Regions from separate parts of the Pseudomonas sp. DF11 genome, predicted to be linked through region 1. Evidence: predicted binding sites of a transcription regulator. Region 1 holds the regulator's gene; each other region holds the start of a gene.
The links. The regulator FliA, encoded in region 1, starts transcription of late flagellar genes. The targets are predictions, from matches to a motif close to CTAAAGTTTNNNNNNNNNNNGCCGNTAA.
Positions count from the first base shown of each region.

Region 2: a site for FliA is predicted at 1,689-1,716, ahead of AC30D9_RS25115 (flagellar protein MotY). Genes of this name have one in related genera too.
Region 3: a site for FliA is predicted at 1,647-1,674, ahead of flgM (flagellar biosynthesis anti-sigma factor FlgM). Genes of this name have one in related genera too.

Region 1 covers NZ_JBYVYN010000005.1:66,222-70,405, reverse strand. Annotated here, with positions in the region: gene AC30D9_RS16400 (chemotaxis protein CheA) at 1-165, opposite strand, end outside; gene AC30D9_RS16395 (protein phosphatase CheZ) at 196-981, opposite strand; gene AC30D9_RS16390 (chemotaxis response regulator CheY) at 1,000-1,371, opposite strand; gene fliA (RNA polymerase sigma factor FliA) at 1,539-2,285, opposite strand; gene fleN (flagellar synthesis regulator FleN) at 2,282-3,112, opposite strand; gene flhF (flagellar biosynthesis GTPase FlhF) at 3,229-4,184, opposite strand, start outside.
Region 2 covers NZ_JBYVYN010000010.1:128,705-132,888, reverse strand. Annotated here, with positions in the region: gene rnt (ribonuclease T) at 1-578, opposite strand, end outside; gene pyrC (dihydroorotase) at 575-1,621, opposite strand; gene AC30D9_RS25115 (flagellar protein MotY) at 1,813-2,790, shown strand; gene AC30D9_RS25110 (argininosuccinate synthase) at 2,919-4,136, shown strand.
Region 3 covers NZ_JBYVYN010000010.1:7,007-11,190, reverse strand. Annotated here, with positions in the region: gene AC30D9_RS24540 (flagellar brake protein) at 1-682, opposite strand, end outside; gene AC30D9_RS24535 (flagella synthesis protein FlgN) at 775-1,242, opposite strand; gene flgM (flagellar biosynthesis anti-sigma factor FlgM) at 1,293-1,610, opposite strand; gene flgA (flagellar basal body P-ring formation chaperone FlgA) at 1,783-2,547, opposite strand; gene AC30D9_RS24520 (chemotaxis protein CheV) at 2,626-3,552, shown strand; gene cheR (protein-glutamate O-methyltransferase CheR) at 3,610-4,184, shown strand, end outside.

The DNA.
Region 1 (4,184 bases):
GGCGCCTCCTTTTACAGTGTGGAAACCGCGAAAAATTGCATTGAGCAGATCCGCATCATCGGGTCGGCTTTCCAGCTCGACCAGTTGTTCGGACAGTTGCTCTAGAATCTCGCCGGCCTCAACCAGGAAATCCTGAAGGATCTCTTCATCGGCGCCGAAGCTCATTAATGGCTGCTCCTAAAACAGGGCTAAAACTCAGAATCCAAGGCTGGACAGCAAATCGTCCACATCGTCCTGACCGGACATAACGTCTTCTCTTTTATCGGCATGAATCTGCGGACCTTCACCCTGAGAGAGATGTTTTTGTGGATCTTTTTCAGCAAGCATCGCTTCACGGTCGTGTTCGATACCTGCAAAGCGGTCGACCTGGCTGGCCATCAACACCAGTTTGAGCAGGTTGCTTTCCACTTCGGTGACCAGCTGGGTCACACGCTTGATCACCTGGCCGGTCAGGTCTTGATAGTCCTGGGCCAGCAGAATGTCGTTGAGGTTGCTTGCCACGGCGCGGTTCTCGGTGCTGCTGCGCGTCAGGAAACCGTCGACCCGACGGGCCAGTTCCCGAAACTCTTCAGCCCCGACTTCGCGACGCATGAACCGGCCCCAGTCGGTGCTCAAGGCCTGGGCTTCATCGCTCAGGCCATTGACCAGCGGCGTGGCGCTTTCCACCAGATCCATGGTGCGGTTGGCCGCGGCCTCGGTCAGCTTGACCACATACCCCAGACGCTCGGTGGCGTCGGTGATCTGCGAGACTTCCTCGGCCTGCGGCATATTCGGGTCGATCTGGAAATTGACAATCGCGCTGTGCAATTCACGCGTGAGCTTGCCCACTTCCTGATACAGACCGCGATCACGGGTCTGGTTGAGCTCATGGATCATTTGAACCGCATCGCCAAAGCGACCTTTTTCAAGGCTGTCGACCAGTTCGCGGGCATGTTTTTTCAGGGTCGATTCGAAATCGCCCATTGAAGATTCGTTGTCCATAGCTCCCCCGTGGCGCCGTTAACCGATGCGTTCGAAGATTTTTTCGATCTTCTCTTTCAACGCCTGGGCCGTGAAGGGTTTGACCACATAGCCGTTGACACCGGCCTGGGCCGCTTCGATGATCTGCTCGCGCTTGGCTTCGGCAGTGACCATCAGCACCGGAAGATGCTTGAGTTTTTCGTCGGCACGCACTTGGCGCAGCAGGTCGATACCGGTCATGCCCGGCATGTTCCAGTCGGTGACCAGAAAATCGAAGTTGCCACTGTGCAACATAGGGAGCGCAGTGGTCCCGTCATCTGCTTCGGCCGTGTTGGTGAACCCAAGGTCACGCAACAGGTTTTTTATGATCCGCCGCATCGTTGAGAAGTCATCAACGATGAGGATTTTCATGTTCTTGTCCAATTCGACCTCCAAGCAGTCTTAAACGCGCCCAGCACCTGGACGCGCCATTTCAATCAATCCGGCACAACACTCGACAACAGTCTGGAGCACAACGGATGGAGACTGGCGCAGTACTTGCCAGGCCAGCCTCGTTCGCAGTGTCCCCACACTGCCTGTCAACGCGCTCGCCACTCCCCCAAACGCCCCCGCAAACGGGCCGCGCACTGGCTGTGTAACTGGCTGACCCGCGATTCGCTGACCCCCAGGACCTCACCGATTTCCTTGAGGTTCAGCTCTTCGTCGTAGTACAGCGCCAAGACCAGTCGCTCACGCTCCGGCAAATTGGCAATCGCATCCGCCAGCGCGCTCTGGAAACGTTCATCTTCCAGGTCACGCGATGGCTCCATGTGAGCACTCGCGCCATCCTCGTGCAGCCCCTCGTGTTCACCACCGTCCTGCAACAGGTCGTCGAAACTGAACAGGCGGCTGCCCAAGGTATCGTTCAAAATCCCGTAATAATCATCGAGACTCAACTGGAGTTCGGCCGCAACCTCGTGATCTTTAGCGTCACGCCCGGTTTTAGCTTCAATTGCCCGAATTGCATCACTGACCATGCGAGTATTGCGGTGCACCGAGCGTGGCGCCCAATCGCCCTTGCGGACTTCATCGAGCATGGCCCCGCGAATGCGAATACCGGCATACGTCTCGAAACTGGCGCCCTTGCTCGCGTCGTATTTGTTCGACACTTCGAGCAGGCCGATCATGCCCGCCTGGATCAAGTCTTCGACCTGGACACTGGCCGGCAACCGCGCCAGCAAGTGGTAGGCGATACGCTTGACCAGTGGCGCGTAACGCTCGATCAATTCGTATTGGGCGTCCCGTGCCGATTTTTTGTAGAGATGGTTGTAACCGCTGGCTGTCATAGCACGGGCCCTGCTGTTTGTTGCACAAGACGCTCGACGAAAAATTCCAGATGCCCGCGCGGGTTGGCCGGCAACGGCCAGGTATCGACCTTCTGGGCGATCGCCTTGAACGCCAGCGCGCACTTGGAACGTGGAAAGGCTTCATAAACGGCACGTTGCTTCTGGACAGCCTTGCGTACGCTTTCGTCGTAGGGCACGGCGCCGACATATTGTAGGGCGACGTCCAGGAAGCGATCCGTGACCTTTGTCAACTTGGCGAACAGGTTGCGGCCCTCCTGCGGGCTCTGGGCCATGTTGGCCAGGACGCGGAAGCGGTTCATGCCATAGTCGCGGTTCAACAGCTTGATCAAGGCATAGGCGTCGGTGATGGACGTCGGTTCGTCGCAGACCACCAGCAGCACTTCCTGGGCAGCGCGTACGAAACTGACGACCGAGTCGCCGATACCGGCCGCGGTGTCGATCACCAGCACATCGAGGTTGTCGCCGATGTCGCTGAAAGCCTGGATCAGGCCGGCGTGCTGGGCCGGGGTCAGGTGAACCATGCTCTGGGTGCCGGAGGCAGCCGGCACGATGCGAATCCCGCCCGGCCCCTGCAACAGCACGTCGCGCAGTTCGCAACGGCCTTCGATCACGTCCGCCAGGGTGCGTTTGGGTGTAAGCCCCAACAGCACGTCGACGTTCGCCAGGCCCAGGTCGGCGTCCAGCAGCATGACCCGTCGGCCAAGCTCTGCCAGAGCCAGGGACAAGTTCACTGACACGTTAGTCTTCCCGACGCCACCTTTGCCGCCGGTCACCGCGATCACCTGTACGGGATGCATGCTGCCCATGTTCGTTCTTTACCTTGTCTTACTTAGACGGAGGCCACATTACTGGCTGCGCGTTCGCATACGGAACAATGCATGGCAGACCATCGATGTAGGTACAAAAAATATTCATGATTACCTCAGCCAACCTGCTTGGTCGGGCTGTGGTAGATATCAGCGAACATATCAGCCATGGCTTCTTCGCTGGGTTCTTCCTGCATTTGCACACTCACGGCTCGGCTGACCAGTTGATGACGGCGCGGCAGATGCAAATCATCCGGGATCCGCGGCCCGTCGGTCAGGTAGGCCACCGGTAGTTCATGACCGATCGCCAGGCTCAACACCTCGCCCAGGCTTGCCGTTTCGTCCAGCTTAGTCAGGATGCAGCCGGCCAGCCCGCAGCGTTTGTAGCTGTGATATGCGGCGGTTAGAACCTGTTTCTGGCTGGTGGTTGCCAACACGAGATAATTTTTTGACTTGATGCCACGTCCGGCCAGGCTTTCGAGCTGCATGCGCAGGGCCGGATCGCTGGCTTGCAGGCCCGCGGTATCGATCAGTACGACGCGCTTGCGCAGCAACGGTTCCAATGCCTGGGCCAGGGACTGGCCCGGATCCACATGGGTCACCGACACGTTGAGGATCCGTCCCAGGGTCTTGAGTTGCTCCTGGGCACCAATGCGGAAACTGTCCATGCTCACCAGGGCGATGCTCTGGGCGCCGTACTTGAGTACGTAGCGGGCGGCGAGCTTGGCCAGGGTGGTGGTCTTGCCCATGCCGGCAGGACCGACCATGGCAATCACCCCGCCCTCTTCCAGCGGCTCGACTTCCGGCGTGACGATCATCCGCGCCAGGTGCGCCAGCAACATGCGCCAGGCCTGGCGAGGCTCTTCGATACCATTGATCAATGCCAGCAGGTCACGGGACAACGGGCCGGACAGGCCGATGCGTTGCAGGCGACGCCACAGGTTGGCCTGGGCTGGACGGCTGCCTTGCAGCTGGTTCCAGGCCAGGGAGCCGAGCTGGACTTCCATCAATTCGCGCAGGCTATTGAGCTCAAAGCGCATCGAGTCCAGGGCACGCGGGTCGACACCCCGGG
Region 2 (4,184 bases), on a different contig from region 1:
GCTTCGCGGCCATCGAAATCAATGTCGGCCGCCTGGCACGCCTTGGCCAGGACGGTCTGGCCGTATGCCAGGCCAGCCAGGGTCGCGGTGTCGAAGCTGGAGAACGGGTGGAACGGATTGCGCTTCATGTCCAGGCGCGCGACAGCGGCGTTGAGGAAGCCCAGGTCGAAGCTGCTGTTGTGGCCGACCAGGATCGCTCGCTTGCAGCCGTTGGCTTTCAGCGCCTTGCGTACGCCACGGAAGATGTCGGTCAGGGCGGTCTCTTCACTCACGGCCATGCGCAATGGGTGATCGAGCTTGATCCCGGTGAACTCCAGGGCCGCCGCTTCGATGTTGGCGCCTTCGAACGGTTCGACGCGGAAGAAATAGGTGTGGTCAGGGAACACGAAGCCTTTTTCGTCCATGCCAATGGTGGTCGCGGCGATTTCCAGCAAGGCGTCGGTGGCGGAGTTGAAGCCGCCGGTTTCTACGTCGACGACGACCGGCAGATAACCCCGGAAACGGGCTGCCATGGGATGACGGGCGCCGCCCGAACCACCGTTGCCGTCCAGTTCGTCGTCGAAATGATCTTCACTCACGCATTTTCCTCCAGCAGGCGCCAGCGCAGTTTTTCACCGGCGCGCAGCGGGATGACAGTCAGCTCGCCGAAAGGCAGGCTGGCGGGGGCGGTCCATTCGTCGCGGACCAGGGTAATACTGTCGGTGTTCACCGGCAGGCCATAGAAACGCGGGCCATGCAGGCTGGCGAAGCCTTCGAGCTTGTCCAGCGCGTCGCGCTGTTCGAACGCCTCGGCGTACATCTCGATGGCGGCATAGGCGGTGTAGCAACCGGCGCAACCGCAGGCCGCTTCCTTGGCATGACGGGCGTGGGGCGCCGAATCCGTGCCGAGGAAAAACTTGGTGCTGCCGCTGGTGGCGGCGTCGAGCAAGGCTTCCTGGTGGGTATTGCGCTTGAGGATCGGCAGGCAATAGAAGTGCGGCCGGATCCCGCCCACCAGCATGTGGTTGCGGTTGTACAGCAGGTGATGGGCAGTAATGGTCGCGCCGACGTTGGCCGGGGCCTCGTTGACGAACTGCACGGCATCGCCGGTGGTGATGTGTTCGAACACCACCTTGAGGGTCGGGAAGCGCTCCACGACGCGGCGCATGTGCTCGTCGATGAAGATTTTCTCGCGGTCGAACACGTCGACATCGCCCCGGGTGACTTCACCGTGGATCAACAGCGGCATGCCGACTTCGGCCATGGCCTCCAGCGCCGGGAAGATCTTGTCGATGCTGGTGACACCGGAATCGGAGTTGGTGGTCGCGCCGGCAGGGTACAGCTTGGCGGCGTGGACGAAGCCGCTGGCCTTGGCGTCGCGAATCTCTTCGGGCTGGGTGCGGTCGGTGAGGTACAGCACCATCAGCGGTTCGAAGCGGCTGCCAGCCGGGCGTGCGGCGAGGATGCGCTGGCGATAGCCGTCGGCCTCGGCGGCGTTGCGCACGGGCGGAACCAGGTTAGGCATGATGATTGCGCGCCCGAAGGTGCGCGCGACATCGGCGACGGTATGGGTCAACACAGCACCATCGCGAAGATGAATATGCCAGTCGTCGGGACGCAGCAGGGTCAGGCGGTCAGACATTGGGGGGCTTCCAGGCGGGTCAAACTCTGGGGAATGCTACCGGAAAAGACCGATTCAGGCACCCGCTATCAAGTTCTGCCACAACTTACCGATAGCTCCTACAGGTGTGCCACGAATCCGTGCAGTGCCCCGGACAAGCGTCATGCCCCAGGCATGCGTCGATCTTTGTATAAAAGTCAGTGGAGCCTCCCGTGCGCCAGCGTTATCTAGCCTTGCTCAGTGTGTTTGCCAGCCTTCCCGCCATGGCGCTCACTTTCCAGACCCGTCTGGAGAGCATTGAGTGGACGGTCGAAGGCGACAAGTTCGAGTGCCGGCTGAGCCAGCCGATCACCGATTTCGGCAGCGGCGAGTTCGTGCGTCGGGCGGGCGAGCAGGCCACCTTCCGCCTCAAGGCCTATAACCCGATGCTTGGTGGCGGTTCGGCAACCTTGCTGGCGGCCGCCGCCCCGTGGCAACCGGGGCGGGGCGATATCAACCTGGGTTCGGTCAGGATCGGCAGCGGCGATGTGCTGTTCAACAGCTCCCAGGTCCAGGCCGGCCGTTTGATCAGTGGCCTGATGGAGGGTCGCAGCCCCGTGGTGCGCCGCAACACCGAGGACGGGCGAGTCTCGGAAGTGCGCCTGCTGCCGGTGCGTTTCAGCAAGGCCTTCAATGACTATCAAGGTTGCGTGGCGAAACTGTTGCCAAAGAATTTCGAGCAGGTGAAACAGACGCAGATCGGCTTCCCCGGCGAAGAAGTCGAGCTCGATGCCCATGCCAAGGCACAGTTGCAGGTGATGCTCGACTTCATCAAGGCCGATCCAAGCGTCAATCATGTCGAGCTTGATGGCCACTCCGACAACAGCGGCAATCGCCTGACCAATCGTGAGCTGTCGCGCCGCCGGGCCCTGGCGGTCCAGGACTTCTTCAAGGCCAATGGTTTCCAGGAGTCGCAGATCACCGTGCGTTTCCATGGCGAGCGTTATCCGCTGGTACCCAATACCAACGCCGCCAACCGCGCCAAGAACCGTCGTGTGGTCGTGCGCCTGGAGCGCGTAGCGCCGACTGAAGCCCCGGCACCCCAGGCACCGGCGGCGCAGCCAACGACCCCTGCGACGCCTGCCAAGGTTCCGGCGCCCGCTGCCGCACCGGCCAAGGCACCGACTCCGGCGACTGCGCGCACGTCCTGATTCGATCTTGACCGTCGCGCGTTCGACATAATCTGTCGCTTCGTCGTCATAAGCTGTCGCGCCCCTGTAAATTATCCGCATTGGACGTTAAACTTCCCGGCTTTCCGTACAACCCGTGGAGTGATGGCATGGCGGACGTAAACAAGGTCGTTCTGGCGTATTCCGGCGGCCTGGACACTTCGGTGATCCTCAAGTGGCTGCAGGACACTTATAACTGCGAAGTGGTGACCTTCACCGCTGACCTGGGACAGGGCGAAGAAGTCGAGCCTGCACGCGCCAAGGCTCAGGCCATGGGCGTCAAAGAGATCTATATCGATGACTTGCGCGAAGAATTCGTCCGTGACTTCGTGTTCCCGATGTTCCGCGCCAACACTGTTTACGAAGGCGAGTACCTGTTGGGTACTTCCATCGCCCGTCCGTTGATCGCCAAGCGCCTGATCGAAATCGCCAACGAAACCGGTGCCGATGCCATTTCCCACGGCGCCACCGGCAAAGGCAACGACCAGGTTCGTTTCGAACTGGGTGCCTATGCCCTCAAGCCTGGCGTGAAAGTCATCGCGCCATGGCGTGAGTGGGACTTGCTGTCCCGTGAAAAACTGATGGACTACGCCGAGAAGCACGCGATTCCGATCGAGCGCCACGGCAAGAAGAAATCCCCGTACTCGATGGACGCCAACCTGCTGCACATCTCCTATGAAGGCGGCGTGCTGGAAGACACCTGGACCGAGCACGAAGAAGACATGTGGCGCTGGACCGTCTCCCCGGAGAAGGCTCCCGATACCCCGCAGTACCTGGAATTGACCTATCGCAACGGCGATATCGTCGCACTGGACGGCGTCGAGATGACCCCGGCCACCGTGCTGGCGACCCTGAACCGCATCGGTGGTGAACACGGTATCGGTCGCCTGGACATCGTCGAGAACCGCTATGTGGGCATGAAGTCCCGTGGCTGCTACGAAACCCCCGGCGGCACCATCATGCTGCGCGCCCACCGGGCGATCGAATCGATCACCCTGGACCGCGAAGTGGCTCACCTCAAAGACGAGTTGATGCCCAAGTATGCCAGCCTGATCTATACCGGCTACTGGTGGAGCCCTGAACGTCTGATGCTGCAACAGATGATCGACGCCTCCCAGACCAACGTGAACGGTGTCGTGCGCCTGAAGTTGTACAAGGGCAACGTGATCGTGACCGGGCGCAAGTCCGACGACTCGCTGTTCGATGCCAACATCGCGACCTTCGAAGAAGACGGCGGTGCCTACAACCAGGCCGACGCGGCCGGCTTCATCAAGCTCAACGCCCTGCGCATGCGCATCGCGGCGAACAAGGGTCGCAAGCTGTTCTGACCCTGGCGATAAGAAAGCGGCCTGCAATCAGCAGGCCGTTTTTTTTTG
Region 3 (4,184 bases), on a different contig from region 1:
GCCGTTGCACCAGGCCACTGATGTTGTGGAAGCGTACACCGGCGAACGTGGTGTTGATCCTTTCTTCGAAATGCAGGTAACGCAGCTCGACTGGCGCGGTCATGTTGCCAAACGGCAGGGCTGCGATGAAGCGCTCATACACCTGGCCCAATTGCAGCCGTTCGGTGATGTCGCCGTCGAAACGCAACTTGCAGCCGGTGGCGGAGATGTCCAGCAGCTTGCCGTCCACGGGGGATTTGAGCTTGTCGCCGCCCAGTTCGACGCTCACCAGTTGCGCCAGTTTCAGGGCGGCGCGGAAGGCGTTGCGGCGTTGGTGGTAGACCACTTCGTCGGGCAGGGCACCGCGATAGCAGCGACCGTCGCTGGATTCGTCAATGGTCAGTGGACCCTTGCCATCCCATGCGATGCGCACGCCATCATGAAAACCCTCGACACGAAACGGCTCGCCGGCCAGCAGGAAACGCTCGCCATCGCGTGGGATCATTTCATCCAGGGCGATGGAGTTGGTCTCACGATCGACGTTGACCAGATAGCTCTGGAAGCGCTGGGTACGTTCATGGAAGGTAATGATCAGCGGGTCGTGGCTTTCTTGCAGCATCCGCAGATTGCCGGAGATTTCCAGGGGCGTGGTGAGGACCTTGGGTGGCTGCGGAGCATCATCCGCGTTTGAGGCATTGAACACGGTGGGTCAATCTCCAGGCAAAATACGACTACGAATAGCCAGCATTTTGCCAGCATGTATCGCGCGTTGATAGAGCGAAGGCATTGTTCGTTTCATGCCTGGCTGAGCGGGCGGTGCTTGACCATTCTGGCCGTCGAGCCGCTAGCGTCATACAGTGTCGGGATCTCGCCACCGTTCAGGATGCGCAATTGGTTGGCGGTGGCGGCCTGCTGCATCTGGATCGACTGGCCGTTGCGGGCGTTGGTCGCCTGGCATTGGGCGAGCAGGTCGTTGAGCACTTTACTCTGGGACAGCAGCTGGTCGCCGATCGTCGACTGGCTGGCCAGTTGCTCAAGGCCGTCATGACTGGCGGGCAAGTTGAGGCTGGCGAGGATCTCGCTGCGTTTGCGGCCATGCTGGTCAAGCAAGATGATCAATGCCTGTTTCTGCGCCAGGATGTTCTCCAGCAGAGGCATATCGCGACCGTGCAGTGCCACGGATTCGGCCTGCAACAATTCCAGCAATTGTTGCACTGGAACAAAGTCGTCGATGATCAGTTGCAATAAATTAGTGTCGTGCATGGCTGGCCTTGGGTCTTAAGCGTCCAAAAGCCTGGCGCAGGCGGGGCGGCCTAGCGCTGGGCTTCGAAGTTGAGCAGTTTGCTGGCTACGCGGTTGCTGTCGACTTTGTAGCTGCCATCAGCGATGGCTGCTTTCAACTCGGCCACGCGGGCCTTATCGACGACAGGTTGATCGCGCAGCTTGTCAGTGACCTTCTGCAACTGCTGAGCCTCATTGCTGAGGTGTACCGACTCCCCGTTGCTGACCTGTTCGGCTGCTGTAGGCAGCGGCGCGGATTTACCGGCTTCGGCGGTTTCCTTGGTCGCGCTGGTACGCGTAGTGCCTGTCAACGGTGAAGAGCTGTTTAAACGATTGAAATCGATGACCATGGTAAAAAACCTCTGGGTATTTGGACGCTTGCCATGTTTTCGGCCATCCCCAAAAAAACTTTAGGCTCATTTATTCAATGAGCATGCGCACGTCTGCGCTTGCCTTTGCGTAAGGCACAGTCTAGGGAACACCGGGATCAAGCGCCAGCTTTCTACCTCCTTTACCGGATCACTACATCGCCACTTCCACTTGGCCTGGGGCCATCACTTGCGCCTTGATCACGCGCTGGGAGTTGAGGTTTTTTACCCGTATCTGTTCACGCATGCCGCCGTTGGACAGGGCCTCGCCGGGCATCCGCACGGCCAGGGAACCGCTGCGGGCGGTGATGACCACCTGGTCGCCCTTGCGGACCACTTCGGCCTGCTCCAGGTGCACCAGCGTCACGACCTGATCGGCGACCATTGGTCGGACAAGTTTCTGCCCGATGGCCTGATCAACGGAGGTCAGGAAGCCCTGGGTGATCTGGCTGATGTCCCGTTCGCGCAACATCACGTCCTGGGGCTCGACAATTCCGGCCCGCTTGAGCGGACGAGTGGTTGTGACAATTTCTCGAAACAGGCGCACTTGAGCAGGCACGAACACTGTCCAGGGGGCGGCGCTGTCGCAACGAACCTTCACCGTGACGCGGCCCAGGGGCCTGGCCGGACTCTCCAGCGAAGCAGTCAATTCCTTGTCGCACATCGGCATGCGCAGGCGCGGGTCGAGCTGGTTGACTTCGATTTCGTAGCGACCTTCGGTTTGACTGGTTGCCAAATAGTCTTCTACGGTGAATTCAAGAAAGCCCTGAGTGACGCCGATAAGGAGATCAGGCAAGGTAACCGGAACAGCAGCAAGGGCAGGACCGCCCGAAGCGAACAGGCAGACAGCCAGTAGCGCACCGAGCCAGTGGCGGCAGAGAGTGGTCAGGCGTCGAGAAAATGTCGTTTGTGCGTTCATGCCGGTTCAATAGCAAGCCCCGTGCCGTTTAGTGATGAATGCGCGACGGACACATTAGCGTTATGTAGGAGTCAGGGCATGGCGGGAGTAATGGATTCGGTAAACCAGCGCACCCAGCTGGTCGGTCAAAATCGCCTGGAGCTGTTGTTGTTTCGTCTCGACGGCCAACAAATGTATGGGATCAACGTCTTCAAGGTCCGTGAGGTGCTGCAATGCCCCAAGCTGACGTTGATGCCCAAGTCCAGTCCCGTCGTGTGCGGGGTGGCCAATATCCGGGGAGCGACCATCCCGATTCTCGACCTGGCGATGGCGACTGGTTCCGGTCGGTTGCTGGACCAGAGCAATCCGTTTGTGATCATCACCGAGTACAACACCAAGACCCAGGGTTTCCTGGTGCGCTCGGTGGAACGCATCGTTAACATGAACTGGGAAGAGATCCATCCACCGCCCAAGGGCACTGGCCGCGATCACTACCTGACGGCAGTGACCCGGGTCGATAACCAGTTGGTGGAAATCATCGACGTGGAGAAAATCCTCGCTGAAGTGGCACCCACTCCAGAGGCTATTTCCGCAGGTGTGGTGGACGCCGAGACCCAGCACAAGGCGATTTCGTTGCGGGTATTGACCGTCGATGATTCTTCGGTGGCACGTAAGCAGGTGACCCGCTGTCTACAAACGGTCGGTGTCGAGGTAGTGGCGTTGAACGATGGGCGTCAGGCGCTGGATTACCTGCGCGCGCTGGTCGATGAGGGCAAGAAGCCCGAGGAAGAGTTCCTGATGATGATCTCCGACATCGAGATGCCGGAGATGGACGGGTATACCCTGACGTCGGAAATCCGCAGCGACCCACGTATGCAAAAGCTGCATATCATCTTGCATACTTCGTTGTCCGGTGTTTTCAACCAGGCGATGGTCAAGAAGGTCGGTGCCGACGATTTCCTGGCGAAATTCCGGCCCGATGACCTGGCTTCCCGGGTGGTCGATCGGATCAAGGCTGCAGAGTAAGTAAAGGTCGGGCGCGTTGTGCGCCCGGCAAGTCAACGCGATGAAAGAGGCGGTATCTTGTCTACGGGTAATTTGGATTTCGAACAGTTCCGGGTCTTCCTGGAAAAAGCCTGTGGCATCTTGCTTGGTGAAAACAAGCAATACCTGGTGTCGAGCCGTCTCAATAAACTGATGGAGCAACAGGGTCTCAAGTCATTGGGCGAACTGGTGCAGCGTATCCAGAGCCAGCCGCGCAGTGGCTTGCGCGAGATGGTGGTGGACGCGATGACCACCAACGAAACCTTGTGGTTTCGTGACACCTATCCGTTCGAGGTGTTGAAGAACAAAGTGCTGCCGGCGGCCATCAAGGCCAGCCCGGGCCAACGCCTGCGAATCTGGTCGGCGGCCTGCTCGTCGGGACAGGAACCCTATTCGTTGTCGATGACCATCGATGAGTTCGAGCGGTCCAACCTTGGCCAGTTGAAAGGTGGCGTGCAGATCGTCGCCACTGACCTGTCCGGGACCATGCTCAATAACTGCAAGACCGGCGAGTACGACAGCCTGGCCATCGGCCGGGGCCTGTCGCCGGATCGCCTGCAACGCTATTTCGATCCGAAAGGGCCGGGTAAATGGGTGGTCAAGGCACCGATCAA